Regions from separate parts of the Pseudomonas nanhaiensis genome, predicted to be linked through region 1. Evidence: predicted binding sites of a transcription regulator. Region 1 holds the regulator's gene; the other holds the start of a gene.

Region 1 (7,393 bases):
CGCGACAGGACCTCCGGTGGAAGTACCGATGGCCACCAGCCTGTATTGGCGCTTGCGCGGAGCCGGACTGCTGCCTGCCTTCGGCGCAGCCGCTGCCGGCGCAGGCTGTCGATCGAACAAGCTGGTCACCCCGCCCACCCGGCTGTTGAGCGCAGGGGGCGGTGGCGCGGCATGGCTCGGCGCACTCAGACCCAGGGAAGTGCGATTGGTGCGCGCAAGCGTATGCACCCGCTCACAGAGCAACTGGCGGACCTTGTCAGGGTTGCGTGAGATGTCTTCGAAGTTCTTTGGCAGGTAGTCGGCGGCACCCGCGTCCAGCGCATCGAGACTGACTCGGGCGCCTTCATAGGTAAGAGATGAAAACATCAGCACCGGCGTCGGGCAGCGCTGCATGATCTGGCGAACAGCCGTGATGCCGTCCATCACCGGCATCTCATAGTCCATGGTGACGACATCGGGTCGCAGCGCCAGAGTCTGATCGACTGCTTCCTGTCCGTTGGACGCGGTGCCGACGACCTGGATCTGCTTGTCCCCGCCAAGGATTTCCGCGACTCGGCGGCGAAAGAAGCCCGAGTCGTCCACCACCAGAACCTTGACCGCCATCACTATCTCCTGAAAGCCTTCCGGCTGGCGTCAACCGCGACGCGCGTAGCGCTTGAGCAGGCTGGGTATATCGAGGATGAGCGCAATGCGACCATCTCCGGTAATCGTGGCACCCGACATCCCTGCGGTGCCCTGTAGCATACGACCCAGCGGCTTGATCACCACCTCTTCCTGTCCAACCAGCTGATCGACAACAAAGCCCACCCGCTGAGTACCCACCGACACGATCACCACACTGGCTGCGGAGCGATCGGTGGTGTCTTCGGCACCGGCCATCAGCCAGCGCTTGAGGTAGAACAGCGGCAACGCCTTGTCGCGGACGATGATCACTTCCTGGCCGTCGACCACGTTAGTGCGCGAGAGGTCGAGACTGTAAATCTCGTTGACGCTGACCAGTGGCAGGGCAAACGCCTGATTGGCGAGCATCACCATCAACGTCGGCATGATGGCGAGGGTCAGCGGGACCTTGATCGCAATGCGCGACCCCTGCCCCTTGGTCGATTCGATGTTGATGGTACCGTTGAGCTGGGAAATCTTTGTCTTGACCACGTCCATCCCGACGCCGCGCCCGGACACATCGGAAATCTCGGTCTTGGTCGAGAAGCCCGGCGCCAGGATCAGGTTGAAGCATTCCGAATCGCTAAGCCGCTCCGCCGCTTCACGCTCCATCATGCCCTTTTCAACCGCCTTGGCGCGCAGGACCTCAGGGTCCATGCCGCGACCATCGTCGGTGATGGTCAGCAGGATGTGGTCGCCTTCCTGCTCGGCCGCCAGCACCACCTTGCCAGTGCGTGGTTTGCCGGCTGATTCGCGCTCGTCCGGCGGCTCGATGCCGTGATCGACCGAATTGCGCACCAGGTGCACAAGCGGATCGGCCAGCGCCTCGACAAGGTTCTTGTCCAGATCGGTTTCTTCACCAATCAGTTCAAGATTGATCTCTTTCTTCAGGCTGCGTGCCAGGTCGCGGACAACACGCGGGAAGCGGCCGAAGACTTTCTTGATCGGCTGCATGCGGGTCTTCATGACCGATGTCTGCAGATCGGCGGTGACCACGTCCAGGTTGCTCACCGCCTTGTTCAGTTCTTCATCACCGCTGGCTACGCCGAGACGCACCAGGCGGTTACGGACCAGCACCAGCTCGCCGACCATGTTCATGATCTCGTCGAGCCGGGCGGTATCTACCCGAACGGTGGTTTCGGCAGCATTGGCGTCGGCAGCCGGCGCGGGCGCAGCAGCCTTCGCCGGTGCGGCCTGAGTCTCGGTTTTCAGGGCCTCGGGCCTGGATACGGCCTTGGGCGCTGGCTTCGGTGCGGCCTTGGCCGGCGCCACACTTGCTTTCGGCTCGGCAGCATCTGATTTACCTGGTGCAGCGCCAGCGCCGTGCAGCTGATCGAGCAGTGCTTCGAACTCGTCATCGCTAATGTGATCGTCGACGCCGCTTCGCTCCACCGCCGGCTCGGCACCGGAGGCTGCAGAGGCCGCGGGCGCAACGCCGGGCGCCAGACCATTGCCATGCAACTGGTCAAGCAGCGCTTCGAATTCGTCGTCGGTGATGTTTTCGTCCGAGCCGGCTGCCACCGGAGCGGCTGGTTGGGATGGCTTGGGCGCTTCAGCTACGACAGGGGGCTTGCCGGCACCGTGGAGCTGATCCAGCAGTGCTTCGAATTCTTCATCGGTGATCTCGTCGCCGGCACCGGCTGCAGCAGCTGGCGGCTCTGCCGTCGCTGCGGGAGCTGGCGCGTCGCCGCCGTGCAAGGCATCAAGCAGCTGCTCGAACTCGTCATCGGTTATATCGCCGTCTGCGTCGTCCGCAGTGGCACCGGCCATCTCGAGTTCCGGCGCGGGGGTGGTGACGGCAGCGACCGCAGGTTGGACCGCAGCCACTTCTTCACCAGCGGGGTGAGCCAGCACGGCAAGCGCCGCGAGCAGTTGCGGATCGGCCGGCGTAGGGTCTTCGCCCTCACGGACCTGGGCAAACATGCCATTGACTGCATCGAGGGCCTGCAGCACCACATCCATCAGCTCGGAGGTGACCTTCCGCTCACCCTTGCGCAGGATGTCGAAGACGTTCTCGGCGATATGGCAGCAGCCGACCAGAGCATCGAGCTGAAGAAACCCTGCACCGCCCTTGACGGTATGGAAGCCGCGGAAGATGGCGTTGAGCAGATCCATGTCCTCGGGACGGTTCTCCAGCTCCACCAACTGCTCGGACAATAATTCGAGGATCTCTCCGGCTTCCACCAGGAAGTCCTGGAGGATCTCTTCATCCGCGTCGAAACTCATGCACCCACTCCCCTAGAAGCCAAGGCTGGACAGAAGATCATCAACTTCGTCTTGTCCAGAAACCACGTCTTCTCTTTTATCGGCATGAATCTGCGGACCTTCACCCCTGTCCGAGGTTTTTTTCTCTTCGCGTCGTGAATCGTTGTGATCGATCCCCGCCAGGCGATCGACCTGACCGGCCATGCGCACCAGATTGACCAGGCTTTCCTCGACATCATGAACCAGCGCGGTTACACGCTTGATCACCTGACCGGTAAGATCCTGATAATCCTGGGCGATGAGGATGTCATTCAGATGCCCGGAGACCTGGGCGCTGGATCTCTCGGTCTTCTCGAGGAAGTCGCCCATGCGCTTGTACAGGTCGCGAAACTCGGTAGCGGCCATTTCCCGTCGCTGCAGACGCTCCCAGTCTGCCCTGAGCGCCGAGGCTTCCTGGCCCATGTCGGAAACGATGGGCGCGCTGCTCTCGACCAGATCCATGGTCCGGTTGGCGGCCTTGTCGGTCAGCTTGACTACGTAATCGAGACGGTCGGAGGCGTCGGAAATCTTCGATACCTCGTTGCTGTCGCCGAGTGCGTGCGACGTGTCGATCTGGAAGTTGACGATGGCGTTGTGCAGCGCGCGGGTCAGCTGCCCGACCTCGTGATACAGGCCGCGGTCGCGCGCCTGATTGATCGCGTGAATGACGAGAACCGCTTCGCCGAACTGGCCCTTCTCGAGGTACTCGACCAGTTGCCGTGCGTTGTCCTTGAGGGAGTGTTCGAATTCCTGAGCAGTCGCCTGGCCGGGATCCTTGCTTAAAGCCATAACCTGTACCCCGGATTACTTAGCCTGGACGCGCTCGAAAATCTTCTCGATCTTTTCTTTCAGCGCCTGCGCGGTGAACGGCTTGACCACATAGCCATTGACCCCGGCCTGAGCGGCCTCGATGATCTGATCGCGCTTGGCTTCAGCGGTGACCATCAGCACCGGCAGGTGCTTGAGACGCTCATCGGCGCGCACGGCGCGCAGCAGGTCGATCCCGCTCATGCCAGGCATGTTCCAGTCTGTAACGAGAAAATCGAAGCTGCCGCTCTGCAGCATCGGCAACGCCGTATTGCCATCATCGGCTTCCGCCGTGTTGGTGAACCCCAGGTCGCGCAGCAGATTCTTGATAATACGTCTCATCGTCGAAAAATCATCAACGATGAGAATCTTCATGTTCTTGTCCAAGTCGACCTCCGTACAAACCAGGGAAAGTGCAGGTTCGCACTCGCTAATCAGATGCTAATGGCCTTGCCAGCCTTGTCGTTGTTGCGGTGCTGGCTACCCGGGCATTGTCCGGATGCTGGCGATAAAATCAATCGTTGCGCCAATCGGCCAGGCGCGCCCGCAAACGCGCCGCACACTGACTGTGCAACTGGCTTACACGGGACTCACTGACGCCGAGGACGGCGCCAATTTCCTTGAGATTCAGTTCTTCGTCGTAATACAGCGACAGCAGCAGCTTCTCACGCTCCGGCAGGCCGTCGATCGCGTCGACCAGCGCCGAGCGAAACCGCTCGTCCTGCAAGCCGCCGTAGGGTTCATGATCACCGTGCGCGTCGGCATCGCCACCGGACTCGAGCAGATCCTCGAAGCTGAACAGTTTGCTGCCGGCCGTGTCGTTGAGAATCGAGTAGTAATCCTCGAGGCTCATATTGAGTTCGGCAGCGATCTCGTGATCTTTAGCGTCGCGGCCCAAACGGCCTTCGACATTACGCATCGCCTCACTGACCATGCGCGTATTGCGGTGGACCGAACGCGGGGCCCAATCGCCCTTGCGCACCTCATCGAGCATGGCACCACGGATGCGGATACCGGCGTAGGTTTCGAAACTGGCGCCCTTGCCGTGATCGAACTTGCGGGAGGCTTCCAGTAGGCCGATCATGCCGGCCTGCATCAGGTCCTCGACCTGAACGCTGGACGGCAGCCGGCCCAGCAGATGATAGGCAATGCGCTTGACCAGTGGCGCGAATTGCTCAACGAGGCGGTCCTGTGATTCGGCAGAACTTTGGGCGCGGGTATACATGCGTACTCCACTGGCCGATGCGTTCATAGCCCCGACCCTGTCTGCTGCACCAGACGTTCGACGAAAAACTCGAGGTGCCCGCGTGGGTTGGCAGGCAGGGGCCAGGAATCCACTTTCTGCGCAATGCCACGAATGGCAATGGAAGCCTTGCTGCGCGGGAAGGCGTCATACACTGCCCGCTGCTTCTGTACTGCCTTGCGCACCGCTTCATCGAAAGGCACTGCACCGACATATTGCAGTGCAACGTCAAGGAAACGGTCTGTCACCTTGGTGAGTTTAGCAAACACCGTGCGACCTTCCTGCGGCGTGCTCACCATATTTGCGAGCACGCGGAAACGGGTCATGCCGTGATCCCGATTCAGCAGCTTGATCAGTGCGTAGGCGTCGGTGATCGACGTGGGCTCATCACATACCACGACCAGCACTTCCTGCGCCGCACGTACGAAGCTGACCACCGAATCGCCGATTCCTGCAGCGGTGTCGACAATCAGCACATCAAGGTTGTCGCCGATGTCGCTGAACGCCTGAATCAGGCCGGCGTGCTGCTGCGGATTGAGATTGACCATCTTCGCCGCACCGGAGGCTGCCGGCACGATGCGGATGCCACCCGGACCGGCGATCAGTACATCTCGCAGATCACAGGTGCCTTCCAGCACGTCGGCAAGCGTCGCCTTGGGCTTGATACCGAGCAGCACGTCGACGTTGGCCAGGCCAAGGTCGGCGTCAAGCAGCACCACGCGCCGCCCAAGCTCAGCCAGAGCGAGGCTGAGATTGACCGAAACGTTGGTTTTGCCGATCCCGCCCTTGCCGCCGGTGACCGCGATAACCTGAACCGGATGTTTGCTGGCCATCTATGTCGATTACCTTGTCTTAGAATTCGTTAGCTTGCCCGCTGGGTATGCAATATACCCGCAAACACGTCGGCCATGGCCTGATCTGCCGGGGCTTCGTTGCCTGCCAGACTGACCGCCCGGCTGACCAGCTGATGACCCACAGCCTTGTTTATATCGTCCGGAATGCGCTGGCCATCTGCCAGATAGGCTACCGGCAAACCCTGCTCCATAGCCAGCCCCAGAGACTCGCCAAGGGTAGCCGCTTCGTCGACCTTGGTCAGGATGCAGCCGGACAGACCGCAAGCACGGTAGTTGTGAAACGCTGCCTTCAACACCCGATACTGGCTGGTCGCCGCGAGCACCAGCATGGTCCGCACCCGCGCGCCCTGCGCGGCAATCTCGGCCAGCTGGCCGCGCAACTGCGGATCCTGCGCCTGCAGCCCGGCAGTATCGACCAGTACCAGGCGCTTGCCGGAGAACTCGTCGAGCACGTCGCTCAGACTGTTCTGTTCATCGACCACCCGCACCGGCACGTTGAGAATACGACCGAGGGTACGCAACTGCTCATGCGCGCCGATACGGTAGGTGTCCATGGTGACCAGCGCCACATGCTGGCTGCCGTGCTTGAGCACGTAACGCGCCGCCAGCTTGCCCAGGGTCGTGGTCTTGCCTGCGCCCGTAGGACCGACCAGAGCTATGACACCGCCCTGCTCGATCAGCTCCTCACGCAGCGTAGGAATACTGTGCGCCAGATGCGCCAGCAACAGGCGCCAGGCCTGGCGCACGTCGGTGACGTCGGCGACCTTGCCCAGCAGTTCCTTGCACAGTTCAGCTGGCAGGCCCAGCTGGGTCAGGCGACGCCACAGGCTGGCCTGCCGCGGCTGATGCTGGTTCACCTGCCCCCAGGCGAGGCTGCCCAGCTGAGTCTCGAGCATCTCCCGCAGGCCGGCGAGTTCGGCGCGCATCGCGCTGAGACCGGCGCCCTCTTCCGCCACCGGCGTGGCAGCCGACGGTGCAACAGTTGCAGCTGCCGGCTGGCTGGCCTGCTCGTTCTGCATGCGCGCCAGAAGCGCCTGAGCAACCGGCGATCCACTCTCGACGGCCTGACGCATCGTCTCGCCAAACAGTTGACGGTTGACCTGAGGACCACCGGAGGCGCGCTCACCGGATTCCAGCTCGGCCCGGGCGCTGAGAATCTTCTCCTGGGTCTTTTTCAGTTCCTGGCTCAGGCCCGGTGTCGGCGGGGTCAGACGCGGCGCTTCGTAATCCAGCGCGGCGGTTAGCTCGACGCCACCCACTACCCGGCGATTGGCAATGATCGAGGCATCCGGACCGAGTTCGTCCCGGACCAGCTTCATCGCCTGACGCATATCGGCGGCAAAGAAACGTTTTACTTTCATGGCTGACCTCGATTGTCCTGTTGCCTGGCGGGTTGCGCCGAGCAGTCATTGCTGAGCTTTATTGCTGGCCGACCGTCGCAACGATGGTGACCTGCTTGCTGTCCGGTATTTCCTGGTAGGACAGTACGTGGGCTCCGGGTGTGGCATACCGCACAAACTTTGCCATCATCCCGCGGATCGGTCCGGCTACCAGCAAAATTGCCGGCTTGCCCTGGACTTCCTGC
Region 2 (7,393 bases), 430 kb from region 1:
CGTGCGAGCTGTCCACAACCGCTGTCGCGGCGGCTATGCGGCCATCGCCATGGTCACCGGCTACGGCATCGTCGGCTTTCGCGACCCGAACGGCATTCGGCCTATCGTGTTTGGCAAGCGTGAAACACCCGATGGCATCGAATACATGATCGCATCCGAAAGCGTTGCCCTCGACGTGCTCGGCTTCGAGCTGATCCGCGACCTCGAACCTGGCGAGGCGGTCTACATCACCGACGCTGGCGAGCTGCACACGCTGCAGTGTGCGAAGAACGGTCACTATGCTCCGTGCATCTTCGAGCATGTCTATCTCGCCAGACCCGACTCGATGATCGATGGGGTGCTGGTGTACAAGGCTCGACTGCGCATGGGCGAGAAGCTCGCCGAGAAGATTTTGCGCGACCGTCCCGATCACGGCATCGATGTGGTCATTCCCATTCCCGATACCAGCCGGACCTCTGCCGTCGAGCTGGCGAACCGGCTGGGCGTCAAGTTTCGCGAAGGGTTCGTCAAGAATCGTTATATCGGGCGTACTTTCATCATGCCCGGGCAGGCGGCGCGCAAGAAGTCGGTTCGACAGAAGCTCAACGCCATCGAGCTGGAGTTTCGCGGCAAGAACGTGCTGCTGGTCGACGATTCGATCGTGCGCGGGACCACCTGCAAGCAGATTATCCAGATGGCGCGTGAAGCCGGCGCTGCCAACGTGTACTTCTGTTCGGCTGCGCCCGCGGTACGCTATCCCAACGTGTACGGTATCGACATGCCCAGCGCTCACGAGCTGATTGCACACGGGCGCACCACCGAGGAAGTGGCGGAACTCATCGGCGCCGACTGGTTGATCTACCAGGACCTGGACGACCTGGTCGAAGCGGTTCGCGAAGGCAATCCGAACATCACCGAATTCGATTGCTCGGTGTTCGATGGCAAGTACGTGACAGGTGACGTCAACGAAGCCTATCTGGGCAAGATCGAGCAGGCGCGCAACGATGCGGCCAAATCTACCAACAACGTAGCCAGTGCGATCATCGACCTGCACAATAACTGAGCCCGGCGAAGCCGGGCAGCACCTGATTCTGGCGAGAGGACAGCGATGAGCAACGAATGGGAAGCCGGCCGGCTGGACAGTGATCTCGACGGCGTAGCGTTCGACACCCTGGCGGTGCGCGCAGGTCAGCATCGGGGGCCGGAAGCAGAACATGGCGAGGCGCTGTTCCTGACCTCCAGTTATGTGTTTCGTACCGCAGCTGACGCGGCGGCCTGTTTCGCTGGCGACGCGCCAGGCAACGTCTACTCGCGGTACATGAATCCGACGGTACGCACCTTCGAGCAGCGTATTGCCGCGCTTGAAGGCGCCGAGCAGGCCGTGGCAACGGCCTCCGGCATGGCGGCGATTCTGGCCACGGTCATGAGTTTATGCTCGGCTGGCGACCACATTGTCGTATCTCGCAGCGTGTTCGGCGCAACCGTGACGCTATTTGAAAAGTACTTCAAGCGCTTCGGCGTCGAGGTCGACTACGTTCCGCTGGGCGACCTGCAGGGTTGGCGATCAGCATGCCGGGCCAATACGCGGTTGTTCTTCGTCGAATCGCCGTCCAACCCGCTCGCCGAGCTGGTCGACATTCGCGGCCTCGCGCAGGTTGCGCACGAGCAGGGCGCGCTGTTGGCGGTGGACAACTGTTTCTGCACGCCTGCGCTGCAAAAGCCTCTCGAGTTTGGCGCGGACATCATCATCCATTCCGCTACCAAGTACATCGATGGCCAGGGCAGGGCGCTGGGTGGCGTGGTCGCCGGGCGTCGCGAGCACATGCAGGAAGTCGTCGGATTCCTGCGCACCGCCGGCCCGACCATGAGCCCGTTCAATGCCTGGGTATTCCTCAAGGGCCTTGAAACATTGCGGCTGCGCATGCAGGCCCATTGCACCAGTGCGCAGGCGCTGGCTGAATGGCTTGAGCAGCAACCGCAGGTCGAACACGTCTATTACGCCGGCTTGCCCAGCCACCCGCAGCACGAGCTCGCCCGCGCGCAGCAGAGTGCCTTCGGTGCAGTGGTCAGCTTCGAGGTACGCGGGGGGCGTGAGGAAGCCTGGCGATTCATCGATGCCACGCGGCTGCTTTCGATCACTGCCAATCTGGGCGATGCAAAATCGACCATCACGCATCCGGCCACCACTACCCATGGACGGCTGACGCCGGAGGCGCGGTCGGCTGCGGGTATCAGGGACAACCTGATACGCGTTGCGGTGGGTCTGGAAGACGTGGCGGACATTCGAGCCGATCTGCAACGCGGGCTCGACGCGGTCTGACCGGTGGGCCGGCACGCTGTCTGCGGCGTGCCGGTTGCCGAACGGTTCGCATATTTGAGCATCGCGTTTGGCATCGCCGCGCATTTATCCTAGGGTACGCCTGCCGCAGGGAAGCGGGCGTTCCGAGCAGTAAGCCTCAGTAGTCACCCTTGTAGTACGGCTTCGCAACTACTCACAAGGAGTGATCCTCATGAAAAAACTACTCAGTACCGTTGTTCTTGTTGCTTCTGCATGGCTCGTGGCGCCCGCGTTCGCTGAAACCACAACGCCGAACTTGTCCGTCAACATCAACACTGCCAGCGCAGCGGAGATCGCCGAGACACTTCAGGGCGTGGGCGAGGCAAAGGCGCAGGCCATCGTGTCGTATCGGGAAGAGCATGGGCAGTTCGAGTCGCCTGAAGCGCTCAGCTCGGTCAGCGGAATCGGTGCGGCGACGGTGGAAAAGAACCGCGAGCGGATTGCGGTTCAATAGCAGACATCGGGCAGCAGGCGCTGCCCGGTTCAGGTTCAGGTACGCAGCTTGCTGACCGATGCACTGAGCGTGTGCGCGAGTGTCGCGAGCTGTTCGCTGGTCGAGGCGCTACGGTGAGTTTGCTGGACGGTCTGCTCGGTCACATCGCGAATCTGCACCACGCTCTGCGTAATGGCTTCGGCGGCCTGGCTCTGCTGTTCCACTGCCGAAGCGATTTCGCTGTTCCCGGCAAGGATCTGGCTCACGGCCGAGGTGATTCTGCCCAGTGATGCACCTGCTTCTTCGATCTGTTCTACCGAATCGTGCGTCAGCTCGGCGCTGGCCTGCATGTCGCGCACCGCATCCTGCGTTCCGCCCTGCAAGGCTTCGATCATGCGGTGAATTTCGTCAGTCGACTTCTGTACCCGCTGCGCCAGCGCGCGCACCTCGTCGGCGACCACCGCAAAGCCGCGGCCGGATTCCCCTGCACGGGCGGCTTCGATAGCCGCGTTCAACGCCAGCAGGTTGGTCTGCTCGGCAATGTCTCGAATGACCCGCACCACGCCGCTGATCTCCTGGCTGTGCCCTTCGAGTTTCTGCATATGGTGGGTGCAACGCTCGATGCTGGTCGCCAGCCCGGCTATGGTGCCACTGACCTTCAACACCTGGTCGCGCCCGTGGCGCGCCAGCTGATCCGCCTGATCGGACTGGTCCCGTGATGCCGCCGTATTGCCGGCAATGTCCTGAACCGTAGCGCTCATTTCGTTCGCAGCAGCCGCCACCATATCGGTTTCGCCTTGCTGCGCAATCATGCCGTCGCGTACCTGCCCCATCAGTCTAGCCAGTTCGGAGGTGCCGCGGTCCAGGTCTTCGGCAGCATGTCGCACGGCCCCCACCACCTCCTGCTGAGCGGATTGCATCGCGTTGAATGCCCGTGCGATCGAGCCCACCTCATCGCGAGAATCGGCTTTCGCGCGCAGGGTCAGATCGCCGGTTTCCTGAACGGCGAGCATGACATCGCGCAACGCAGTGATGTGCCGGGTGATGAACAGAATCAACAGCTGCGAGACCACCAGTACGCCGAGCATCAGAACGAACACCGTCACGGCGTAGAAAGGGGCCTGGGCAATCAGCAGAGCGAAGTACGGCTGATGATTCACTGCCAGCAACACGGTCTGCTCGCCGTTGCGCATGCCCCAGGCGCCGTGTACTCCGCCTGCCATTGCTGGTGGCAGTCTGTCTGCATCGATCCAGACCGGCGCAGTACCCAGCGCCGGCGGCGCTGTGCCCAGAGCGTCTGCATTCAGCCATGTCAGGTGCGGCACGGGTTGACCCGCTTCGAGCTGCGTGATCAGCGAGCCGGCCACGGCCTGACGCTCCTTGTGCAGGGTGCGTTGCTCGACCCAGAGCGCGACAAGAACCAGCAGCAGCGTACTGATGAACGTCACGCCATTGACCGCCCAGAATTTGTACTTCAACGGTAAATGCTGAAAAGCCATGCCTGCTCCATTCGCTGCACTCGTATCGGACGAGGGGACGCCGATGAGCGCCAATTATAAGAATCCAGTGACTGTATCGGTTGATACGGATCAATCTTGATGGTGAAGGGACACGTTCGGTATCGCTTTCGGGGCCGGGCGCCGGCCGTTTCATCGGTTATACTGTCGCCCCGCTCAAGGAACCGCATCATGACCGCATCCCGGGCTCAGCCCCTGATGATCGCCGACAATTCCGAACTTGCCGCCTGGTGCGAACGCTGGCGGACGCTGCCGTTCATTGCGGTGGACACCGAGTTCGTGCGCACCGAGACCTTCTTTCCGATCGCCGGCCTGATTCAGGTCGGTGACGGCGAGCAAGCCTACCTGATCGATCCGCTGGCCATTACCGACTGGGCGCCGATGGTGGCGCTTCTGGAGGATCCGCAGGTTATCAAGGTGCTGCATTCATGCAGTGAAGACCTCGAGGTGTTTCACCAGTTGTGCGGGGCGGTGCCCAAACCGTTGTTCGATACGCAACTGGCGGCCGCCTATCTGGGTATGGACTTCTCGATGGGCTATTCACGATTGGTCAATGCTCTGCTGGGCATCGAGTTGGCCAAGGACGAGACGCGCTCGGACTGGTTGCAGCGTCCACTCAGTGAAACTCAGCTGCAATATGCCGCAGACGATGCGATACATCTCGCGGACATCTACAAGGAGCTGGCTCCGCGTATCGAGCAGGCCGGCTTCACTGCGTGGTTGTTGAGCGATACCGCCGAGCAAAGCGCGGTCGTGGGTCTCCAGCAGGATCCGGATCAAGCCTATCGTTCGATCAAACAGGCCTGGCGTCTGCGCCCGGACCAGTTGGCCGTGCTGCAGCGGTTGGCCGCCTGGCGGGAGCGCGAGTCCCGGGCTCGCAATCAGGCGCGCAATCGGCTGCTCAGAGAGACCACGATGGTGCCACTTGCTCAGCGTCAGCCGGATAGCCTCCAGGATCTGGCGCGTATCGAGGACATGCACCCCCGCTCGGTGCGCCAGGACGGCCAGCAGATTCTCGAGTTGATCCGGCAGGGCAAGGCGGTGCCGCAGGATCAGTGGCCGGCACGGCTGCCGGAGCCGCTTCCGGCGGACGCCAACAAGATGCTCAAGGCGCTGCGCAAGGTGGGTCAGGCGCATGCCACCCGGTTGGGCATCGCCCCGGAAATCATGTTACGCAAGAAGGTGCTCGAGGCCATGGTGAGGACCGGCTACCCTGGCGGGCCGTACCAGTTACCCGATGAACTGGTGAGCTGGCGTCGACAGCTCATGGGTGAGCAACTCCTTCAGGTCGCAAACGGAACACAGGAAGGCAACGATGTCGGTTGAATGCTCAATCTATCGCAGCAAGCGCAAGCCGGGTATGTACATCTATCTACGCCGCGGAGCGGATGTCAGCGACCTGCCCGAGCCGATACAGCACATGGCCGGATTGCTGGAGCACGCCATGGACCTGGAGTTGCACGAGCACCGCAAGCTGGCCAAGGAAGACACTCATGCCGTGTTGCGCAATCTGTCGCAACAGGGCTATCACGTGCAGATGCCGCCGCAGGCTGAAGACTGGATCGTGCATCTGCCCGAAGAACTGCTGACCCGCAACGATCCCATCTAGATCAGACCAGCATCTCGATGGCTGCAGGGTGGCCGAGAAACGCGGTGGGACTTGCGCTCGGACCGTAGGCACCTGATTGCAGGACCACCAGAAAATCGCCTGGCTCCGCGCGCGGCAGCTCGACCTTGTCCGCGAGAATATCCAGCGGCGTGCACAATGGCCCGTGGGCGCTGACCATTTCCACTGGTTGCTCGTTCAGGCGATTACCAATGACCACCGGATAATTCTTGCGAAGCACCTGGCCGAAGTTGCCGGAGTTGGCCAGATGGTGATGCAGACCACCGTCGCACAACAGATACGTCTGGCCGCGGCTGTGTTTGCGCTCAATGACGCGACACACGTAATAGCCCGCTTCGCCGACCAGGTATCGCCCCAGCTCCATGATCAACCGCGTGTTGCCAAGCCAATGGGCATTCTCGTCGATCAGTCGCGCCAGCTGCTCGCCAACACGCGTGACGTCGAGCGGCCGGTCGGCAGGAAAATACGGAATGCCAAGTCCCCCTCCGATGTTGATCAGTTCGAACGGGTTGCCCCAGAACTGGGTGAGACGTCTGGTCAACTCAAAGGTCAGGCTCTGCGCTTCGGCGATCGCTTCCTCGCGCAGGTTCTGCGAGCCGCTGAAGATGTGCAACCCCTTCAAAACCAGCTCGTCGCTGCGCAATGTATCGAGCAGTTCGGGGACCCGCTCGGCATCGATGCCAAAGGGTCTGGCACCGCCGCCCATCTTCATACCCGACGACTTCAGCTCGAAGTCCGGATTGACCCGCAGCGCAATCTGCGCAGGACACTGCAGCCTGGATGCAATGCCTCGTATGCGCCGCAACTCATCTGCTGACTCAACGTTGATCAATACGCCATTGGCGACGGCTGCGGCGAGCTCGTCATCACCCTTGGCGGGCCCTGCGAAGCTGATGTCCGCGGCAGCGGTGCCGCTGTCCAGCGCTACGCGCAGTTCGCCAATCGACGCGACGTCCAGTCCGTCAACGCAGCTGGCCAGCAGATTGACCACGGCCGGCATCGGATTGGCCTTGATTGCGTAATGCAACTCGACGCGCTGTGGCAGGCCCGATCGAAGTGTGTCGACACGCTGCACGATCGCGGCCCGGTCGTATGCGTAAAACGGCGTTCCACCGGCGCGCAGAGCCAGTTGATCAAGCGTAAGGCCGTTTATCAGCAGTTCGGGGCCGGCATCGGTAAAACGGTCTAGCGCAGAGTGGGGCATTCGGCGTCCAGGGAAGGTTCAACGTACCCGCGGCGACGAGCGCAACGGATCGAGCAGGGGAGAAAGTCCGTTGTGATCGATTTCCTGCATGAGCGCCAGCAAGCGACCGATGTCTCCCGGCGGAAAGCCCTCCCGGGCAAACCAGTTCAGATAATGCCCCGGCAGGTCGGCAATGAGCCGACCCTTGTACTTGCCGAAGGGCATTTGACGAGTCACTAGCAGTTGCAGGTCTTCAGGCTTCATGGAAATCCGTGGACAGTGTCAAAGGTGGCATTATGCCCGAAGCGTTGACGCC

Evidence for each region. Region 1 encodes FliA, which starts transcription of late flagellar genes. Its sites were predicted from a motif close to CTAAAGTTTNNNNNNNNNNNGCCGNTAA; they were not measured.
Region 2: KEM63_RS07210 (methyl-accepting chemotaxis protein) is a predicted target of FliA. The motif match lies at 4,323-4,350, and genes of this name have one in related genera.

What each region holds. Positions count from the first base shown of each region.
Region 1 covers NZ_CP073751.1:1,161,129-1,168,521, reverse strand. Annotated here, with positions in the region: gene KEM63_RS05315 (protein-glutamate methylesterase/protein-glutamine glutaminase) at 1-603, opposite strand, end outside; gene KEM63_RS05310 (chemotaxis protein CheA) at 634-2,886, opposite strand; gene KEM63_RS05305 (protein phosphatase CheZ) at 2,899-3,693, opposite strand; gene KEM63_RS05300 (chemotaxis response regulator CheY) at 3,709-4,086, opposite strand; gene KEM63_RS05295 (RNA polymerase sigma factor FliA) at 4,226-4,963, opposite strand; gene fleN (flagellar synthesis regulator FleN) at 4,960-5,787, opposite strand; gene flhF (flagellar biosynthesis GTPase FlhF) at 5,817-7,169, opposite strand; gene flhA (flagellar biosynthesis protein FlhA) at 7,228-7,393, opposite strand, start outside.
Region 2 covers NZ_CP073751.1:1,591,153-1,598,545, forward strand. Annotated here, with positions in the region: gene purF (amidophosphoribosyltransferase) at 1-1,042, shown strand, start outside; gene KEM63_RS07200 (O-succinylhomoserine sulfhydrylase) at 1,088-2,299, shown strand; gene KEM63_RS07205 (ComEA family DNA-binding protein) at 2,490-2,771, shown strand; gene KEM63_RS07210 (methyl-accepting chemotaxis protein) at 2,807-4,249, opposite strand; gene rnd (ribonuclease D) at 4,439-5,593, shown strand; gene KEM63_RS07220 (YcgL domain-containing protein) at 5,583-5,876, shown strand; gene KEM63_RS07225 (pyridoxal-dependent decarboxylase, exosortase A system-associated) at 5,878-7,098, opposite strand; gene KEM63_RS07230 (DUF3820 family protein) at 7,117-7,341, opposite strand.